Regions from separate parts of the Pseudomonas lurida genome, predicted to be linked through region 1. Evidence: predicted binding sites of a transcription regulator. Region 1 holds the regulator's gene; each other region holds the start of a gene.
The links. Region 1 encodes FliA, which starts transcription of late flagellar genes. Its sites were predicted from a motif close to CTAAAGTTTNNNNNNNNNNNGCCGNTAA; they were not measured.
Positions count from the first base shown of each region.

Region 1 (4,211 bases):
GTGACCCATGTCGACCCGGGCCAGTCCCTGGCCAACGCCCTCGACCCACTGCTGCGCAAGCGCGTGGTGCTGATCGATACTGCGGGCCTGCAAGCCAGCGATCCGGCGTTGCGCATGCAACTGGAAAGCCTGGCTGGGCGTGGCATCCGGTCAAAGAATTACCTGGTGCTTGCAACCACCAGCCAGAAACAGGTTCTTACCGCTGCTTATCATAGTTACAAGCGTTGTGGCCTGGCCGGTTGCATCCTTACCAAGCTCGATGAAACCGCGAGCCTGGGCGAGGTGCTGAGCCTGGCTATCAGTCATGAATTACCGGTCGCCTACCTGACCGACGGCCCGCGGATCCCGGATGATCTGCATCTGCCGCGCCGTCATCAGTTGGTCAGCCGTGCAGTCAGTGTGCAAATGCAAGACGAGCCTAGCGAGGAAGCGATGGCCGATATGTTCGCCGACCTTTACCACAGCCCGGCAAAGCGGGTGGGTTGAGTCAGGATGAACACCGTGAAATGTATCTACATCGATGGTCTGCAAGCGATTCACGCGGCCAAGCCATGTAGCCTGCGTCTAAGCAAGACAAGGTAAAGAAATAAAATGGGCAGCATGCATCCCGTACAGGTGATCGCGGTGACCGGCGGCAAAGGTGGCGTCGGGAAAACTAACGTGTCAGTGAATTTGTCCCTGGCCCTGGCAGAGCTTGGCCGTCGCGTCATGCTGCTGGATGCTGACCTGGGGCTGGCGAACGTCGACGTTCTGCTGGGGCTGACGCCCAAACACACCCTTGCCGATGTGATCGAAGGCCGCTGTGAGCTGCGCGATGTGCTGCTGCAGGGCCCCGGTGGCATACGCATCGTGCCAGCGGCTTCCGGCACCCAGAGCATGGTGCACCTGAGCCCGGCGCAGCATGCCGGCCTGATCCAGGCATTCAGTGATATCGGTGACAACCTCGACGTGCTGGTGATCGACACCGCCGCCGGGATCGGCGAGTCCGTGGTCAGCTTCGTGCGCGCCGCGCAGGAAGTCTTGTTGGTGGTCTGTGATGAACCCACCTCGATCACCGACGCCTACGCCCTGATCAAACTGCTTAACCGTGACTACGGCATGAACCGCTTCCGCGTGCTGGCCAACATGGCCCAGAGCCCGCAGGAAGGACGCAACCTGTTCGCCAAGTTGACCAAGGTCACGGATCGGTTCCTCGATGTCGCCTTACAATACGTCGGCGCAGTTCCCTACGACGAGTGTGTGCGCAAGGCTGTGCAAAAGCAGCGTGCAGTCTACGAAGCGTTCCCTCGTTCCAAATGCGCATTGGCGTTCAAGGCTATTGCCCAGAAGGTCGATACCTGGCCGTTGCCCGCCAACCCTCGGGGGCATCTGGAGTTTTTCGTCGAGCGATTGGTGCATCAGACGAGCGCAGGACCGGTGCTATGACAGCCAGCGGCTACAACCTTTACAAGAAATCGGCACGTGACAGCCAGGGTGAATTGATCGAGCGCTATGCGCCCCTGGTCAAGCGCATCGCCTATCACTTGCTGGCACGCCTGCCCGCCAGCGTCCAGGTCGAAGACCTGATCCAGGCGGGCATGATCGGCCTGCTCGAAGTGTCGACCAAATACGACGCGAGCAAGGGCGCGAGTTTCGAAACGTATGCGGGTATCCGTATCCGTGGCGCGATGCTCGATGAAGTGCGTAAAGGTGACTGGGCGCCGCGTTCGGTACATCGCAATACACGCATGGTCAGTGACGCAATTCGCGCAATTGAAGCAAAAACCGGTCGCGACGCTAAAGATCACGAAGTTGCGGCCGAACTCCAATTGAGTCTCGACGATTACTACGGGATTTTGAACGATACCTTGGGCAGCCGCCTGTTCAGTTTCGACGACCTCTTGCAGGACGGCGAGCACGAAGGGCTGCACGAGGACGGCGCGAGTGCTCATATGGAGCCATCGCGTGACCTGGAAGATGAGCGTTTCCAGGGGGCGTTGGCGGATGCGATTGCCAATTTGCCGGAGCGTGAGCGACTGGTGTTGGCGCTGTACTACGACGAAGAGCTGAACCTCAAGGAAATCGGTGAGGTCCTGGGCGTCAGCGAGTCGCGGGTCAGCCAGTTGCACAGCCAGTGCGCAGCCCGCTTGCGGGGGCGTTTGGGAGAGTGGCGAGCGCGCTGACAGGCAGTGTGGGGACACTGCAGACGATACCGCGAGGGCGACCAGCCTTCGCGGTTTCGACCCGTGGTGCCCCCGGCAGTCCTTTTTGTGTAATGCCTGTTGATTGAAATGGCGCGTCCAGGTGCTGGGCGCGTTTAAGACTGCTTGGAGGTCGAATTGGACAAGAACATGAAAATCCTCATCGTTGATGACTTCTCAACGATGCGGCGGATCATAAAAAACCTGTTGCGTGACCTTGGGTTCACTAACACGGTCGAGGCGGATGACGGCATTACGGCGATTCCGATCCTCAACAGCGGGAGCATCGACTTTCTGGTAACAGACTGGAACATGCCGGGCATGACCGGTATCGACTTGCTGCGCCACGTGCGCGCTGACGAAAAGCTGCGCAGCCTGCCTGTGCTGATGGTAACCGCCGAAGCCAAGCGTGAGCAGATCATCGAAGCCGCCCAAGCCGGGGTTAACGGTTACGTGGTCAAGCCATTCACTGCATTGGCCTTGAAAGAGAAGATCGAAAAAATCTTCGAACGCATCCACGGCTAATGCCATCGCGGGGGAGCTATGGAGCATAAAGAAACGTCACAGGGAGACTTCGAGTCGACCCTGAAAAAGCATGCTCACCAATTGGTCGAAAGCCTTGAAAGAGGCCAGTTCGGCGACGCGGTGCAGTTAATCCATGAGCTCAACCAGACCCGTGACCGCGGCCTGTACCAGGAAGTGGGCAAGCTCACGCGCGAGCTGCACAGTGCAATCGTCAATTTCCAGATTGACCCGCACATGCCCCAGGCCGAAGAAATCTCCCAGATCACGGATGCCACCGAACGCCTGTCCTACGTGGTCAGGCTGACTGAGGCGGCGGCCAACCGCACCATGGACCTGGTGGAAAACGCCACGCCTCTGGTCAATGGCATGGCCACTGAAGCCCAGGCCCTCAGCGTTGACTGGGGCCGTTTCATGCGCCGTGAAGTGGGGGCTGAAGAGTTTCGTGAGCTGGCGCGCCGGGTCGAAGGGTTCTTGTCACGCAGTGAGCAGGAAAACCGCACGGTTTCCAGCAACCTCAACGACATTCTGCTCGCCCAGGATTACCAGGACCTCACCGGTCAGGTGATCAAGCGTGTGACCCAGTTGGTCACCGAAGTGGAAAGCAACTTGCTCAAATTGGTGCTTATGGCAGGCCAGGTTGACCGTTTTGCCGGCATTGAACATGACCGCGAAGCGATCCTCTCGGAAAAAGATCCACAAAAACATCTCGCCAAGGGTGAAGGTCCGCAGATTCATGCCGATAAACGTGAAGACGTTGTGTCAGGTCAGGATGACGTAGATGACCTGTTATCCAGTTTAGGCTTCTAAGGAGCACCCACATGAGCTTCGGCGCCGATGAAGAAATCCTTCAGGATTTCCTTGTAGAGGCCGGCGAAATTTTAGAGCAACTGTCCGAACAACTGGTCGAGCTGGAAAGCCGCCCGGATGATGCGAACCTGCTCAATGCAATTTTTCGCGGTTTTCACACTGTAAAAGGGGGCGCCGGCTTCCTCCAGCTCCATGAGCTGGTGGAGTGCTGCCACATCGCCGAGAACGTGTTCGACATCCTGCGCAAGGGTGAGCGGCACGTTGACTCGGAGTTGATGGACGTGATTCTCGAAGCACTGGACGCGGTCAACGGCATGTTCGGCGAAGTCCGCGAACGTGCCCCGATCACTGCGGCCACGCCGGAGCTGCTAGCCGCCCTGGCGCGCTACGCAGAGCCTGCCGACTTATCGGCTGCGCCGGTGGCTGAAGCTGCGCCGGAACCGGTGGCAGAGCCCGAAGCGGATGTGACGGACAGCGAGTTCGAACAACTGCTCAACTCGCTCAGTGCGGTGAAGGCCGAGGCTGAAGCACCCGCTGCGCCTGTTGCCGCACCGACCAGCGAAGACATTACCGACGCCGAGTTCGAGTCCCTGCTTGACCAGTTGCATGGCAAAGGCCAGTTCGCGGCTGACGCCGTGGCACCGGTCGCTGCGCCTGAGGCGCCTGCCGCCACTGGCAGTGCCAGCACCGATATCACCG
Region 1 covers NZ_PDJB01000001.1:4,492,643-4,496,853, reverse strand. Annotated here, with positions in the region: gene flhF (flagellar biosynthesis GTPase FlhF) at 1-486, shown strand, start outside; gene fleN (flagellar synthesis regulator FleN) at 592-1,425, shown strand; gene fliA (RNA polymerase sigma factor FliA) at 1,422-2,162, shown strand; gene ATH90_RS20270 (chemotaxis response regulator CheY) at 2,331-2,705, shown strand; gene ATH90_RS20265 (protein phosphatase CheZ) at 2,724-3,512, shown strand; gene ATH90_RS20260 (chemotaxis protein CheA) at 3,524-4,211, shown strand, end outside.

Region 2 (4,211 bases), 4.3 Mb from region 1:
GGCTGGGCGAGGACATTGGCAATACCTCAATGATCCACTGCGACAACGCACGCCGGGGGGTTGAGGAAATGGGCGCTGACTACCCCGAGAAGAGCCCGTCGCTGCTGCAACGGGGCTGCGACTACCTCAAGGCTATCCGCTTTCTTTGAACGGCTTCAGGACAATTTCATGACATCGCTGCAACCCGATACATTGATTCGCAACCCAACCGGCACACCCATAGTGGCCTGTGTCACCGTCAACTGCGACGCCGCTCGTCTGTGGGGTCTGGTGGGTCGCTTTGCAGGCTTTGACGCCTTTATTCCGGCCCTGTCACACGTCGAAATGATGGGTGAGGGCGTGGGCGCCTTGCGCACCAAGTTTTTTCACGATGGTCATCGGGTCGTGGAGCAACTCAATAGCCACGACGACCATGCGATGTGCATGACATGGACCACGATCTACAACACATTGGGCGTGGCTCGATTGTGGGCGGCAATGCGCGTGGAAGCATTTGGATCAGGCGGTGCCAAGGCAACCTGGACGCTGATCGGCGAGGCCGCTGAAATGGCCCCGGCAGCGTTTGAAGAATTCGTGCAAACATTCGCCGACAGCGCACTGGCGAATGTGCGCCAGATGCTTGAACGATAGGAGCGAGGGGCTCGCTCCTATTCATTCAGCTTCAGATCTTGAAACTGTCGACCAGTTGTTTCAAACGGCTGGCCTGTTGGGACAGCGCATCGCAGTCCTTCAACGTTTCGTTGAGGTTGGCCACGCCTTGCTGGTTCAGCAGGTTGATCTGGTTGATGTCGACATTGAGTGTTTCCACCACGGCAGTCTGCTCTTCGGTGGCGGCCGCGACCGATTGGTTCATGCCATCGATCTCGACAATACGCTGCGTCACGCTGATCAATCGCTCACCCGCCTGGTTGGCCACCTCGACGCTCTCTTCGCTGGACGTCTGGCTGGCGTTCATGGTGGTCACCGCTTCACGCGAACCCACTTGCAGCGAAGTGATCATCTTGTGGATCTCCTCAGCCGACTCTTGCGTGCGGTGGGCCAGGTTACGCACTTCATCAGCGACCACGGCAAACCCACGGCCGGCTTCCCCGGCACGCGCGGCTTCGATTGCGGCGTTGAGCGCGAGCAGGTTGGTTTGCTGGGAGATACCTTTGATCACATCAAGGATGTGGCCGATATTGTCGGTGCTGGCGTTCAGGGTCTCGATCTGGGTGCAGGACAGGCTGATCTTTTGCGACAGTTCCGACATCGCCAGGATCGTTTGCTCCACCACCTTGCGCCCATCGTCAGCCTGCTCGCTGGCACCACTGGCGTGCTGCGAAGCATCGGCAGCATTACGCGCGATTTCCTGAGTGGCGGCACCCAGTTCGTTGATCGCGGCGGCCACGCTGTTAGTGCGGGCACTCTGCTCGTCAGAGCCGATGATCGAGGCGTTGGACGAGGCCATCACGCGCTGGGACAAATCATGCACTTGGCGTGTTGCCGAGGACACTTCGGAAATGGAGGCGTGGATGCGCTCAACGAATTGGTTGAACGCACTGCCGACCTCGCCGAATTCGTCCTTGCTGGTGACGTCCAGGCGGCGGGTCAGGTCGCCCTCGCCTTGGGCAATGTCCTGCATGGCAGCGCCCATGGTGGTCAGGGGTCGCAGCAATACTTGGATCAACAGACTCAAGAGCACCGCAATCGCCACCACGGCGATCACCATGGCAATCAACGCTGAGGTACGGAATTCACCCAGTGGTGCGTAGGCCTTGTCTTTGTCGATCGACAGGCCGATGTACCAATCCGCCCCTGGCAAGCCGCTGATCGGGGTGAAAGACAAGATGCGATCCTGGCCGTTGAGGACCACATCCTGGCTGACCTTCTCGATGCGCACGCTGGTGCCCGGGTAGATGTCCTTCAGGTTTTTCATCACTTGGTCCTGGTCGGGGCTGACGATGACCTGCCCGTCGCCGCTGACCAGGAACGCATGGCCGATGCCGCCAAAGTCCACCGAGTTGATGATCTTCACCAGGGTTTGCAGGCTCAGGTCGCCGCCGACTACGCCCAGCAGTTCGCCGTTCTTTTTCACCGGCAGGGCGATGGTCACGATCTGCCCACCCACCGCAGCCATGTAAGGCGGGGTAAGCATGGTTTTGTCCGCGGCTACGGCTTGCTTGTACCAGGGGCGCTGACGCGGGTCGTAGCCATCGGGCATCTTCGCGTCCGGGCGCTGCGTGAACACGCCGTTGGTCTGGCCGACATAGGTGAACTGGAAATTCGCGGTAAACGCGGGTTGATCGACCAGTCCAGGAAGGTCTGCACCACTGCCCTGATGGGCAACGTTTTGCGCCAGGCTTTCGAGGACCAGAATACGGCCACTGAGCCAGTTCTGCACACTGCTGGCGGTGAGCTCACCGGATTGCTGGATGGAGGAGTCCAGGTTTTGCTTGATGGTGCTGCGCTGCAGGTAGTCGTTGTAAAGCGTGAATAACGCGAAGGCTAGAACCACGACGCCTGACGCGGCCAACAGAATTTTATGACTGAACTTGAGATTCATTTCATCGACTTCTTTTGCCAAAGGGGGGTGAGCGTGCCGAGTGGAACATTCCATGTAACGCGATAGGCGGACTCTCAGGCCGCTCTATTTCGGTGCACGCATGGCTCGTCAGGCTTTCGGCCAAACCTTGGCAAATCTTAGAAATTTGTGAGACTCGTCCTCTTTTTACGTAGGAAACCGACCGGCGGTAAGTGCCTACGATTCAGAGTTGCAAATTCTTTCAGGCTTCCAGACAATGCGACTAATTATCATTTGTGACGTCTGGCCGAGCCCGTGTGCATGCGATCCTCTGAGTACTCGCCGTGTGAAAGTGTTGTGCAGACGCTTTACAGCACTCATCACAACTGGCTGAACGCGTGGCTGCGCAGTCGCCTGGGCAATGCCGCCGATGCAGCTGACCTGGCACAAGACACCTTTGTGCGCCTGCTGCAAAAGACCGAACGCTTCGAACTCAAGGCGCCTCGCGCTTTTTTGCGCACCATCGCGCGGGGCTTGGTGATCGATCACTGGCGACGTGAAGAAATTGAACGCGCTTATCTCGAGTCCATCGCCCACCTGCCCGAGGCACTGGCTCCCAGCGCAGAGGCGCGCGCATTGGTGCTGGAGTTGCTGGAAGACATTTCCCGTCTTTTGGACGGACTCAAGCCTAAGGTGCGCAGGGCATTTCTGTTGGCCCAGTGCGACGGGCTGGCGTACAAACAGATCGCCCAGCAAATGGGCGTGTCACTGCGATCGGTGGAGCGCTATATCTGCGAGGCGCTCTATCACTGCTACGTTCTGCGCTATCAAACATGACGCCGTTGGATGATGCCACGCGCGCAGGTCCCGACCCCCAAGTGGTCAAGCAGGCCATCAGTTGGATGCTGCGTTTGCGTAACAACCGGGCTAACCGGCGGCTACAGGCACAATGTGAAGACTGGCGCGAAGCCCACCATGACCACGAGTTGGCCTGGCAGCGGGTTCAAGCATTGCAACAAGAATTGAGTGGCCAGTTGGCGGCAGTTCCCGGCGCGCGACTGACGCTGGAGAACAGCGCCCAGGGCTTGGGGCGGCGACAGGCGTTGAAGTTGCTGTCCGGTGTGATGCTGGTGAGCTCGGCGGCCTGGATAAGCCGCGACCTGATCGGCTGGCAACGCTGGACCAGCGATCTTGCGACCGCCACCGGTGAGCGGCGCAGCGTGCAATTGCCGGATGGCACCCGCCTGCAACTCAACACTGACAGCGCAGTCGACCTGGACTTCAACCCACAGCAGCGCCTGATTACGCTGGTGCGCGGAGAAATCCTGGTGACGTGCGGTGCCGCGTCGGCGCCCTTATTGGTTAAAACACGCCATGGCTTGCTTGAAGGTATCGACGGACGTTTCGCTGTGCGTCAGGACAGCGACTGCACGCGCTTGAGCGTGCTCAGCGGTAACGTGGCGATCCACACACCGCACGGGGCGGATGGGCTATCGCTTCAGGTCCACGCAGGGGAAAACTACCTCGTGCGTCAGACCCAAGCCACCCTCGCGGCCCCGTTGAACATGGATGTCGGCGCATGGGCCGATGGGCTGATCGTTACTCGGGGCATGCGACTTGCGGATTTCCTTTCGGAAGTAGGGCGTTATCGGCATGGTTATCTGGGCTGCTCCGCAGACATCGCAGACTTGCGGCTGTCAGGGGTTTTTCG
Region 2 covers NZ_PDJB01000001.1:149,164-153,374, reverse strand. Annotated here, with positions in the region: gene ATH90_RS00740 (amino acid adenylation domain-containing protein) at 1-149, shown strand, start outside; gene ATH90_RS00735 (SRPBCC family protein) at 169-630, shown strand; gene ATH90_RS00730 (methyl-accepting chemotaxis protein) at 662-2,542, opposite strand; gene ATH90_RS00725 (sigma-70 family RNA polymerase sigma factor) at 2,822-3,337, shown strand; gene ATH90_RS00720 (FecR domain-containing protein) at 3,334-4,211, shown strand, end outside.
Region 2: ATH90_RS00730 (methyl-accepting chemotaxis protein) is a predicted target of FliA. The motif match lies at 2,656-2,683, and genes of this name have one in related genera.

Region 3 (4,211 bases), 340 kb from region 1:
TCGAAGCGTCGCGCTTCGCGCTGCAATTGGTACACAAAGCGTTCGACCTGGCGCTGCACCAGGCCACTCATGTTATGGAAGCGCACGCCGGCAAAGGTGGTGTTGATCTTCTCTTCGAAGTGCAGGTAGCGCAGTTCGACCGAGGTGGTCATGCTGCCGAATGGCAGCGCGGCGATAAAGCGGTCGTAGACCTGGCCCAGTTGCAGGCGCTCGGAAATATCCCCTTCAAAGCGCAATTTGCAGCCGGTAGCGGAAATATCCAGCAGCTTGCCGCTGATCGGGGCCTTGAGCTTCTCGCCACCCAATTCGATATTGACCAACTGCGCCAGCTTCAACGCAGCGCGGAATGCGTTGCGACGCTGGTGGTAGACCACTTCGTCGGGCAGGCTGCCGGTGTAGATGCGGTGGCCGTCCTTTTCGCTGATGCTCAGGCTGCCGTTGCTTTCCCACGCAACGCGCACACCGTCGTGGAAACCTTCGATGCGGAAAGGTTCGCCATTTTCGAGGTGGCGTTCGCCATCGCGAGGGATCATTTCATCCAGGGCCAGTGTGCCGCCGTCCCGGTTGACATCCACCAGGTAGCTCTGGAAGCGCTGGCTGCGTTCGTGGAAGGTGATGATCAGCGGGTCATGGCTTTCTTGCAGCATCCGCAAGGTGCTGGCGATTTCCAGAGGGGTGGTGAGGACCTTGGGTGGCTGCGGGGCATCTTCCGCATTAAGGGCGTTGAACACGGTTCTTCCATCTCCAGACAAAATACGACTACACGCAAGAGCAGGCATTCTGCCAGTATGTGGCGCGCCTTGGATAGGTCGCGCTGCAAACCGGCGTCAGGCCTGGCTGCGGGTGCTTGGCTTGACCAGGCGCGAGGTGGAACCCTGAGCGTTGTAAAGCGCTGGAGGCTCTCCGCCGTGAAGTATACGCAACTGGTTGGCGGTCGTAGCTTGCTGAAGCTGGATCGACTGACCGTTGAGCAGGTTGGCTTCCTGGCACTGGGTGAGCAATTGATTGAGTACTTTGCTCTGGGCCAGTAGTTGATCGCCGACCGAGGAATGGCTGGCCAGCTGTGCCAACCCATCATGGTCGGCGGGCAGGCCCAGGCTCACGAGGATCTGGCTGCGTTTTTTGCCGTGCTGTTCCAGCAGGACAATAAGCGACTGCTTGCGTGCAAGGATTTCTTCCAGCAGAGGCATGTCCCGACCATAGAGGGCCAGGGATTCTTCCCTGAGCAGCTCAAGGAGCTGCTGGGTCGGCGCGAGATCATCGATGATCAGTTGAAGCAGATTTTCGTCGTGATGCATGGCTGGCCTTGGGGTTTAAGCGTCCAAAAGCCCGGCGCAGGCCTTTGCCTAGCGCTCGGCTTCGAAATTAAGCAGCTTGCTGGCTACACGGTTGCTGTCGACTTTATAGCTGCCATCGGCGATTGCCTGTTTCAACTCGGCCACACGGGCTTTATTGACCACCGGTTGATCGCGCAGCGAGTCAGTGACCTTCTGCAACTGTTGAGCCTCATTGCTCAGGTGTACGGATTCCCCGCTCTGGCTGGCACTGGCCTGTTCCGCCTTGGCGGGCAGTGGCTGGGCCTTGGCTTCTACGCTGTCCTTGGTGCCGGTAGCACGCGTAGGCGCCGACGTTGTCGGGGTGTTATTCAAACGACTGAAATCGATGACCATGATAAAAAAACCTCTGGGTATTTGGACGCTTGCCATGTTTTCGGCCATACCCGGACAAACTTTAGGCTCGATTGACAATAAACTGCACAGGCCGGCATCCAACCGACAGTGTAGGAAAAGCTGGCGCCTGATACCAGTGGTCTATAAAGCCACCTCCACTTGACCCGGTGCGGTGACCCGCGCCTTGATCACCCGGTTGGAGTTGAGATTCTTTACCCGTATCTGTTCGCTCATGCCGCCATTGGACAAGGCTTCCCCGGGCATTTTGACCTGCAGCGCACCGCTGCTGGCGGAAATGACCACCTGATCGCCCTTGCGGATCACCTCCGCCTGCTCCAGATGTATCAGCGTGATGACCTGGTCAGTGACCACTGGTCGGGTCAATTTTTGCCCGACGGCCTGATCGAGGGAGGTCAGGTAGCCTTGACTGATCATGCTGATGTCTCGCTCGCGCAGCACAACGTCTTCGAAACCGATGATGCCGGTGCGTTTGAGCGGGCGGGCAACCACCACCACATCGCGGAACAGCTTGACCTGGGCCGGCACGAACACCGTCCAGGGCGAGGCGCCATCACAGCGTACCTTGACCGTCACGCGGCCGATGGGCTGGGCGGGGCTTTCCAGGGTGGCTGTCAATTCCTTGTCGCACATCGGCATGCGCAGGCGCGGGTCCAACTGGTTGACCTGGATTTCATAACGCCCCGGCGTCTGGGTGGTTGCCAGATAATCTTCTACAGTGAACTCAAGAAAGCCTTGGGTGACGCCGATAAGTAGATCAGGCAAGGTGACGTTGTCTGCACGGGCCGTGGCGCCCAGGCCGAAGGCAAGCAGCGCCAGCGGTGCGCAGAGCAATCTGCACAACCGGGTCAGGTGAAGGCGTCGGGAAACTGTCGTTTTAATATCCATAAATCAATAAATAGCAAAGCTCGTGCCGTTTAGTGTTGGGTGCGCGTCGCACCCTCAAAGGTTTTAGCGTAGGAGTCTGGGCATGGCAGGAGTAATGGATTCAGTAAACCAGCGCACACAGCTGGTAGGGCAGAATCGCCTGGAGTTGTTGCTTTTTCGCCTGGATGGCAAGCAGCTATATGGCATCAACGTGTTCAAGGTGCGGGAAGTGCTGCAATGCCCCAAGCTGACGATCATGCCCAAGTCCAGTCCGGTGGTGTGTGGCGTAGCCAACATCCGTGGCGCGACGATCCCGATTCTTGACCTGGCCCTGGCCACCGGTTCGGCGGGTTTGCAGGACCGCGAGAACCCGTTCGTCATCATTACCGAGTACAACACCAAGACCCAGGGTTTCCTGGTGCGCTCGGTGGAGCGCATCGTCAATATGAACTGGGAAGAGATCCATCCGCCGCCCAAGGGCACCGGTCGCGATCACTACCTCACGGCAGTGACGCGGGTCGATAACCAGTTGGTGGAAATCATCGACGTGGAGAAGATCCTCGCCGAAGTGGCGCCGACCTCGGAATCGATTTCCGTGGGTGTGGTGGACGCCGAGACCGCGCACAAGGCGATTTCCCTGCGGGTATTGACGGTCGATGACTCCTCGGTGGCGCGTAAGCAGGTGACCCGTTGCCTGCAAACCGTTGGCGTGGAAGTCGTGGCCCTCAACGATGGTCGCCAGGCGTTGGACTACCTGCGCAAACTGGTGGACGAGGGCAAGAAGCCGGAAGAAGAATTCTTGATGATGATCTCCGACATCGAGATGCCGGAAATGGATGGCTACACCCTCACGGCCGAGATTCGCAACGACCCACGCATGCAAAAGTTGCATATCATCCTGCATACTTCGTTGTCGGGTGTATTCAATCAGGCGATGGTCAAGAAGGTCGGTGCCGATGACTTCCTGGCCAAATTCCGTCCTGATGACCTCGCATCCCGGGTAGTCGACCGGATCAAGGCAGCAGATCACGGCTAGGGGCATTTCCCCTGGCGGTCACACGATTTAAGAGGCGGTATCATTGTCTACGGGTAATTTGGATTTCGAACAGTTCCGGGTCTTCCTGGAAAAAGCCTGTGGCATATTGCTCGGTGAAAACAAGCAGTACCTGGTATCCAGCCGTCTCAACAAACTGATGGAGCAGCAGGGCATCAAGTCGTTGGGCGAGCTGGTCCAGCGTATGCAGGGACAGCCGCGCAGCGGGCTCAAGGAGATGGTGGTCGATGCCATGACCACCAACGAAACCCTGTGGTTTCGCGACACCTACCCCTTTGAAGTGCTCAAGAACAAAGTGCTGCCGGAAGCCATCAAGGCCAGCCCGGGCCAGCGCCTGCGCATCTGGTCGGCCGCCTGCTCTTCGGGGCAGGAGCCGTACTCGATCTCGATGTCCATCGATGAGTTCGAGCGGACCAACATGGGCCAGTTGAAGGCTGGGGCGCAAATCGTGGCCACCGACCTGTCTGGCACCATGCTGACCAACTGCAAGACCGGCGAGTACGACAGCCTGGCCCTGGGCCGTGGTTTGTCCCAGGAACGCCTGCAACGCTACTTCGACCCGAAAGGGGCGGGGCGTTGGGCGGTCAAGGCGCCGATCAAGA
Region 3 covers NZ_PDJB01000001.1:4,829,540-4,833,750, reverse strand. Annotated here, with positions in the region: gene ATH90_RS21880 (flagellar brake protein) at 1-731, opposite strand, end outside; gene ATH90_RS21875 (flagella synthesis protein FlgN) at 828-1,298, opposite strand; gene flgM (flagellar biosynthesis anti-sigma factor FlgM) at 1,347-1,670, opposite strand; gene flgA (flagellar basal body P-ring formation chaperone FlgA) at 1,812-2,576, opposite strand; gene ATH90_RS21860 (chemotaxis protein CheV) at 2,659-3,591, shown strand; gene cheR (protein-glutamate O-methyltransferase CheR) at 3,635-4,211, shown strand, end outside.
Region 3: flgM (flagellar biosynthesis anti-sigma factor FlgM) is a predicted target of FliA. The motif match lies at 1,708-1,735, and genes of this name have one in related genera.

Region 4 (4,211 bases), 1.2 Mb from region 1:
GACCTGGCCCGCGGCCTGGCGAAAATCTAGCGACCTGCACCGGGCAAAATGTGGCAGCGGGCGTGCTCGCGAAGGCGATGGGTCAGTCAATACATCGACTGACTGATAGACCGCTTTCGCGAGCAAGCCCGCTCCCACAAGGGGGTTGTGTCAGGCGCTGGTGACGTTGGCACGGGCCGCATGCAGCTTCTTGTAGCTGTCGATCAAGCGCAAATGCCGGTCCAGCCCTTCCAGCTTCATGCTGGTCGGCGTCAAGCCATAGAAGCGCACATCGCCTTTCACTGAGCCAATCACCGCATCCATCCGCTCATTGCCAAACATGCGGCGGAAGTTGGTTTCGTAATCCGCCAGGTCCAGGTCGTCGTCCAACTCCATCTCCAGCACCGCATTCATTGCCTGGTAGAACAGGCCACGCTCGGCGGTGTTGTCGTTGTATTGCAGGAACATCTCCACGCACTCCTTGGCCTCTTCATATTGCTGCAAGGCCAGGAAGATCAGCAGCTTCAACTCCAGGATGGTCAGTTGGCCCCAGGCGGTGTTGTCGTCGAATTCGATGCCGATCAGGGTAGTGATATCGGTGTAGTCATCCAGCTCGCTTTCAATCAGACGCTCGACCAACGCCTGCAACTCTTCCTCGTCGAGGCGGTGCAGGTTGAGGATGTCCTCGCGGAAAAACAGCGCCTTGTTGGTGTTGTCCCAGATCAGGTCATCCACCGGGTAGATTTCCGAGTAGTCGGGCACCAGGATGCGGCAGGCGGTGGCACCGAGGTGTTCGTACACCGCCATGTACGACTCCTTGCCCATGCCTTCAAGAATGCCGAACAGGGTCGCGGCTTCCTGGGCATTGGAGTCTGCACCTTCGCCAGTGAAGTCCCATTCGACGAATTCATAATCCGACTGCGAACTGAAGAAGCGCCACGACACCACGCCGCTGGAGTCGATGAAGTGCTCGACGAAGTTGTTCGGTTCGGTCACCGCCTGGCCTTCGAATGTGGGCTGCGGCAAGTCGTTCAAGCCTTCGAAACTGCGGCCTTGCAGCAGTTCGGTGAGGCTGCGCTCCAGTGCCACTTCCAGGCTTGGGTGCGCGCCGAAGGAGGCGAATACGCCCCCGGTGCGCGGGTTCATCAAGGTCACGCACATCACCGGGAATTCACCGCCCAGGGACGCGTCTTTCACCAATACCGGGAAGCCTTGGGCTTCGAGCCCTTGAATGCCGGCGAGGATGCCTGGGTACTTGGCCAGCACCTCGGCGGGTACGTCCGGCAAGGCGAATTCGCCTTCGATGATTTCACGCTTCACGGCGCGTTCGAAGATCTCGGACAGGCACTGTACCTGGGCTTCGGCCAGGGTGTTGCCAGCGCTCATGCCGTTGCTGAGGTAGAGGTTTTCAATCAGGTTGGAGGGGAAGTACACCACCTCACCGTCCGACTGGCGCACAAACGGCAGCGAAACAATGCCGCGCTCTTCATTGCCGGAGTTGGTGTCGAACAAGTGCGAACCGCGCAGCTCGCCCTCGCGGTTGTAGACCTTCAGGCAGTAGGCATCGAGGATTTCGCTGGGCAGCTCGTCGTTGGGGCCGGGCTGGAACCAGCGCTCGTCCGGGTAGTGCACGAACGGCGCGTTCGCCAATTCCTCACCCCAGAACTGGTCGTTGTAGAAGAAGTTACAGTTGAGTCGCTCAATAAACTCGCCCAACGCCGACGCCAAGGCGCCCTCTTTGGTCGCGCCCTTGCCATTGGTAAAACACATCGGCGAATGTGCGTCGCGGATATGCAGGGACCAGACGTTAGGCACGATATTGCGCCACGAAGCGATCTCGATCTTCATGCCCAGGCCGGCCAGGATGCCGGACATGTTGGCGATGGTCTGTTCCAGTGGCAGGTCTTTGCCGGCAATGTAGGTGCCGCCTTCGGAAGTCGAGCCGGGCATCAACAATGCCTGGGCATCCGCATCCAGGTTCTCGACTTCTTCGATGACAAACTCAGGGCCGGCCTGCACCACTTTCTTGACCGTGCAGCGGTCGATGGAACGCAGGATGCCCTGGCGGTCCTTATCAGAGATATCCGCCGGTAATTCCACCTGGATCTTGAAGATCTGGTTATAGCGGTTTTCCGGGTCGACGATATTGTTCTGCGACAAGCGAATATTGTCGGTGGGGATATTGCGGGTCTGGCAATACAACTTCACGAAGTACGCCGCGCACAAGGCCGACGATGCCAGGAAATAATCGAATGGCCCCGGTGCCGAGCCATCGCCTTTATAGCGAATGGGCTGGTCGGCAATCACCGTGAAGTCATCGAACTTGGCTTCAAGCCGGAGGTTGTCGAGAAAGTTGACCTTGATTTCCATGGGGGCACACCAGAATAACGGGCTAAACAAAAATGGCCGCTATTATGAGGTTTTTCACCGGGAAGTTTCAGGCTTTTGACCAGTGGCGGGCGAATTATCCATTGTAAATTAACCTTTTCGCGATTGGCGCCGATGGACTGAGGGCAACCAGGGAGTAGTCGGAATGCGCAATAACCAGCCTGTAACACAGCGTGAGATTTCCCTCGCGCCTTCGCAAAAACTCATCTCCGCCACCGATGTCCGAGGGGTCATCACTTACTGCAACGACGCCTTTGTCGATATCAGCGGCTTTGAACGTGCGGATCTGATTGGGGCACCGCAGAACATTGTGCGTCACCCTGATGTGCCGCCCGCCGTTTTTGCGCACATGTGGAGTGCGCTCAAGCAGGGACTGCCCTGGATGGGCATCGTGAAAAACCGCTCCAAAAACGGCGACCACTACTGGGTCAACGCCTACGTCACACCGATCTTCGAAGGCAGCAAGGTGGTCGGATTCGAATCGGTGCGGGTCAAGCCCACAGCCGATGAAATCCGCCGTGCCCAGGCCCTTTACCGTCGTATCAGCCAAGGCAAGCCCGGCGTGCCGCGCCAGGATGCCTGGCTGCCAGCCGCCGTCAGCTGCGTCCCCTATGTAGCAACCGGACTTGCCGGTAGCCTGGCCGGGCTGTTCCTCACTGCGCCGGTGGCCATTGCGGTGGCCGTGGCCGTTGCGGTGCCCGTGGGCATACTCTGCTCACGCTGGCGTCAGGGCAGCACGTTGCGCCTGTTGCAAGGTGTCGAGCCTTCGACCTCGGACGCCCTGATTGCGCAGATGTACAGCGATGCGCGCGGGCCCCAGGCACGTTTGGAAACGGCGTTCCTCAGCCAGGCCGCACGCCTGAAGACGTGCCTCACCCGCTTGCAGGACAGTGCCGAACAACTGAGTGCGCTGGCCGGGCAGTCCGATCAATTGGCCACCGCCAGTTCCAAGGGCCTGGACCGTCAGCGCGTCGAAACCGAACAGGTCTCGGCCGCCGTCAACCAGATGGCCGCGACTACCCAGGAAGTCGCCAGCCACGTACAGCGCACCGCCGACGCCACCCAGCAAGCCAATGTGCTGACCGGACGCGGGCGTGAGGTAGCGCGAGATACCCGCGAGGCAATCGAACGCTTGTCCACCGTGGTCAGCGAAACCGGTGTGACCGTGGCGCAGCTGGCACGGGACAGTGACGAAATCGGCAGCGTAGTGGATGTGATCAAGGGCATTGCCGACCAGACCAACCTGCTGGCCCTCAACGCCGCCATCGAAGCGGCGCGTGCGGGCGAGCAAGGCCGTGGCTTTGCAGTGGTCGCCGACGAAGTGCGCCAACTGGCCCAGCGGACCTCTCAGTCCACCACCCAGATCCACGCGCTGATTACCCAGCTGCAGGCATCGTCAAACAACGCGGTGCAAAGCATGGAGCACGGCCAGCGCCAGGCCCGGGAAGGCGTGGCCTGGGTACTCGAAGCTGACCAGGCGCTGGTTGGCATCAGCGAGGCCGTGTCCCACATCACCGACATGACCACCCAGATCGCCGCTGCCACCGAGGAACAGAGCGCGGTGGCCGAGGAGATCAGCCGCAACATCACCACCATCGCCGAACTGGCCGACCAGACCTCGCTGCAAGCCCATCAATCCACGGACCTGAGCAAGGAACTGACGAACACCGCGGCCACCCAATACGCATTGGTCGAGCGCTTCAATCGCTGAGCCTGCGCTGAACGTGTCGTGGCAAGCGCGCTTCCTATGGTGAGCGCGCCTGCCACGAGAACATCGCGGACCACACGATAATGGCGATATGCTTGGGCACACCCTCCACCCAACACGAAGCCCACCCATGTCC
Region 4 covers NZ_PDJB01000001.1:3,261,606-3,265,816, forward strand. Annotated here, with positions in the region: gene ATH90_RS14655 (cystathionine gamma-synthase) at 1-30, shown strand, start outside; gene ATH90_RS14660 (OsmC domain/YcaO domain-containing protein) at 151-2,349, opposite strand; gene ATH90_RS14665 (methyl-accepting chemotaxis protein) at 2,513-4,078, shown strand; gene ATH90_RS14670 (LysE family translocator) at 4,206-4,211, shown strand, end outside.
Region 4: ATH90_RS14665 (methyl-accepting chemotaxis protein) is a predicted target of FliA. The motif match lies at 2,458-2,485, and genes of this name have one in related genera.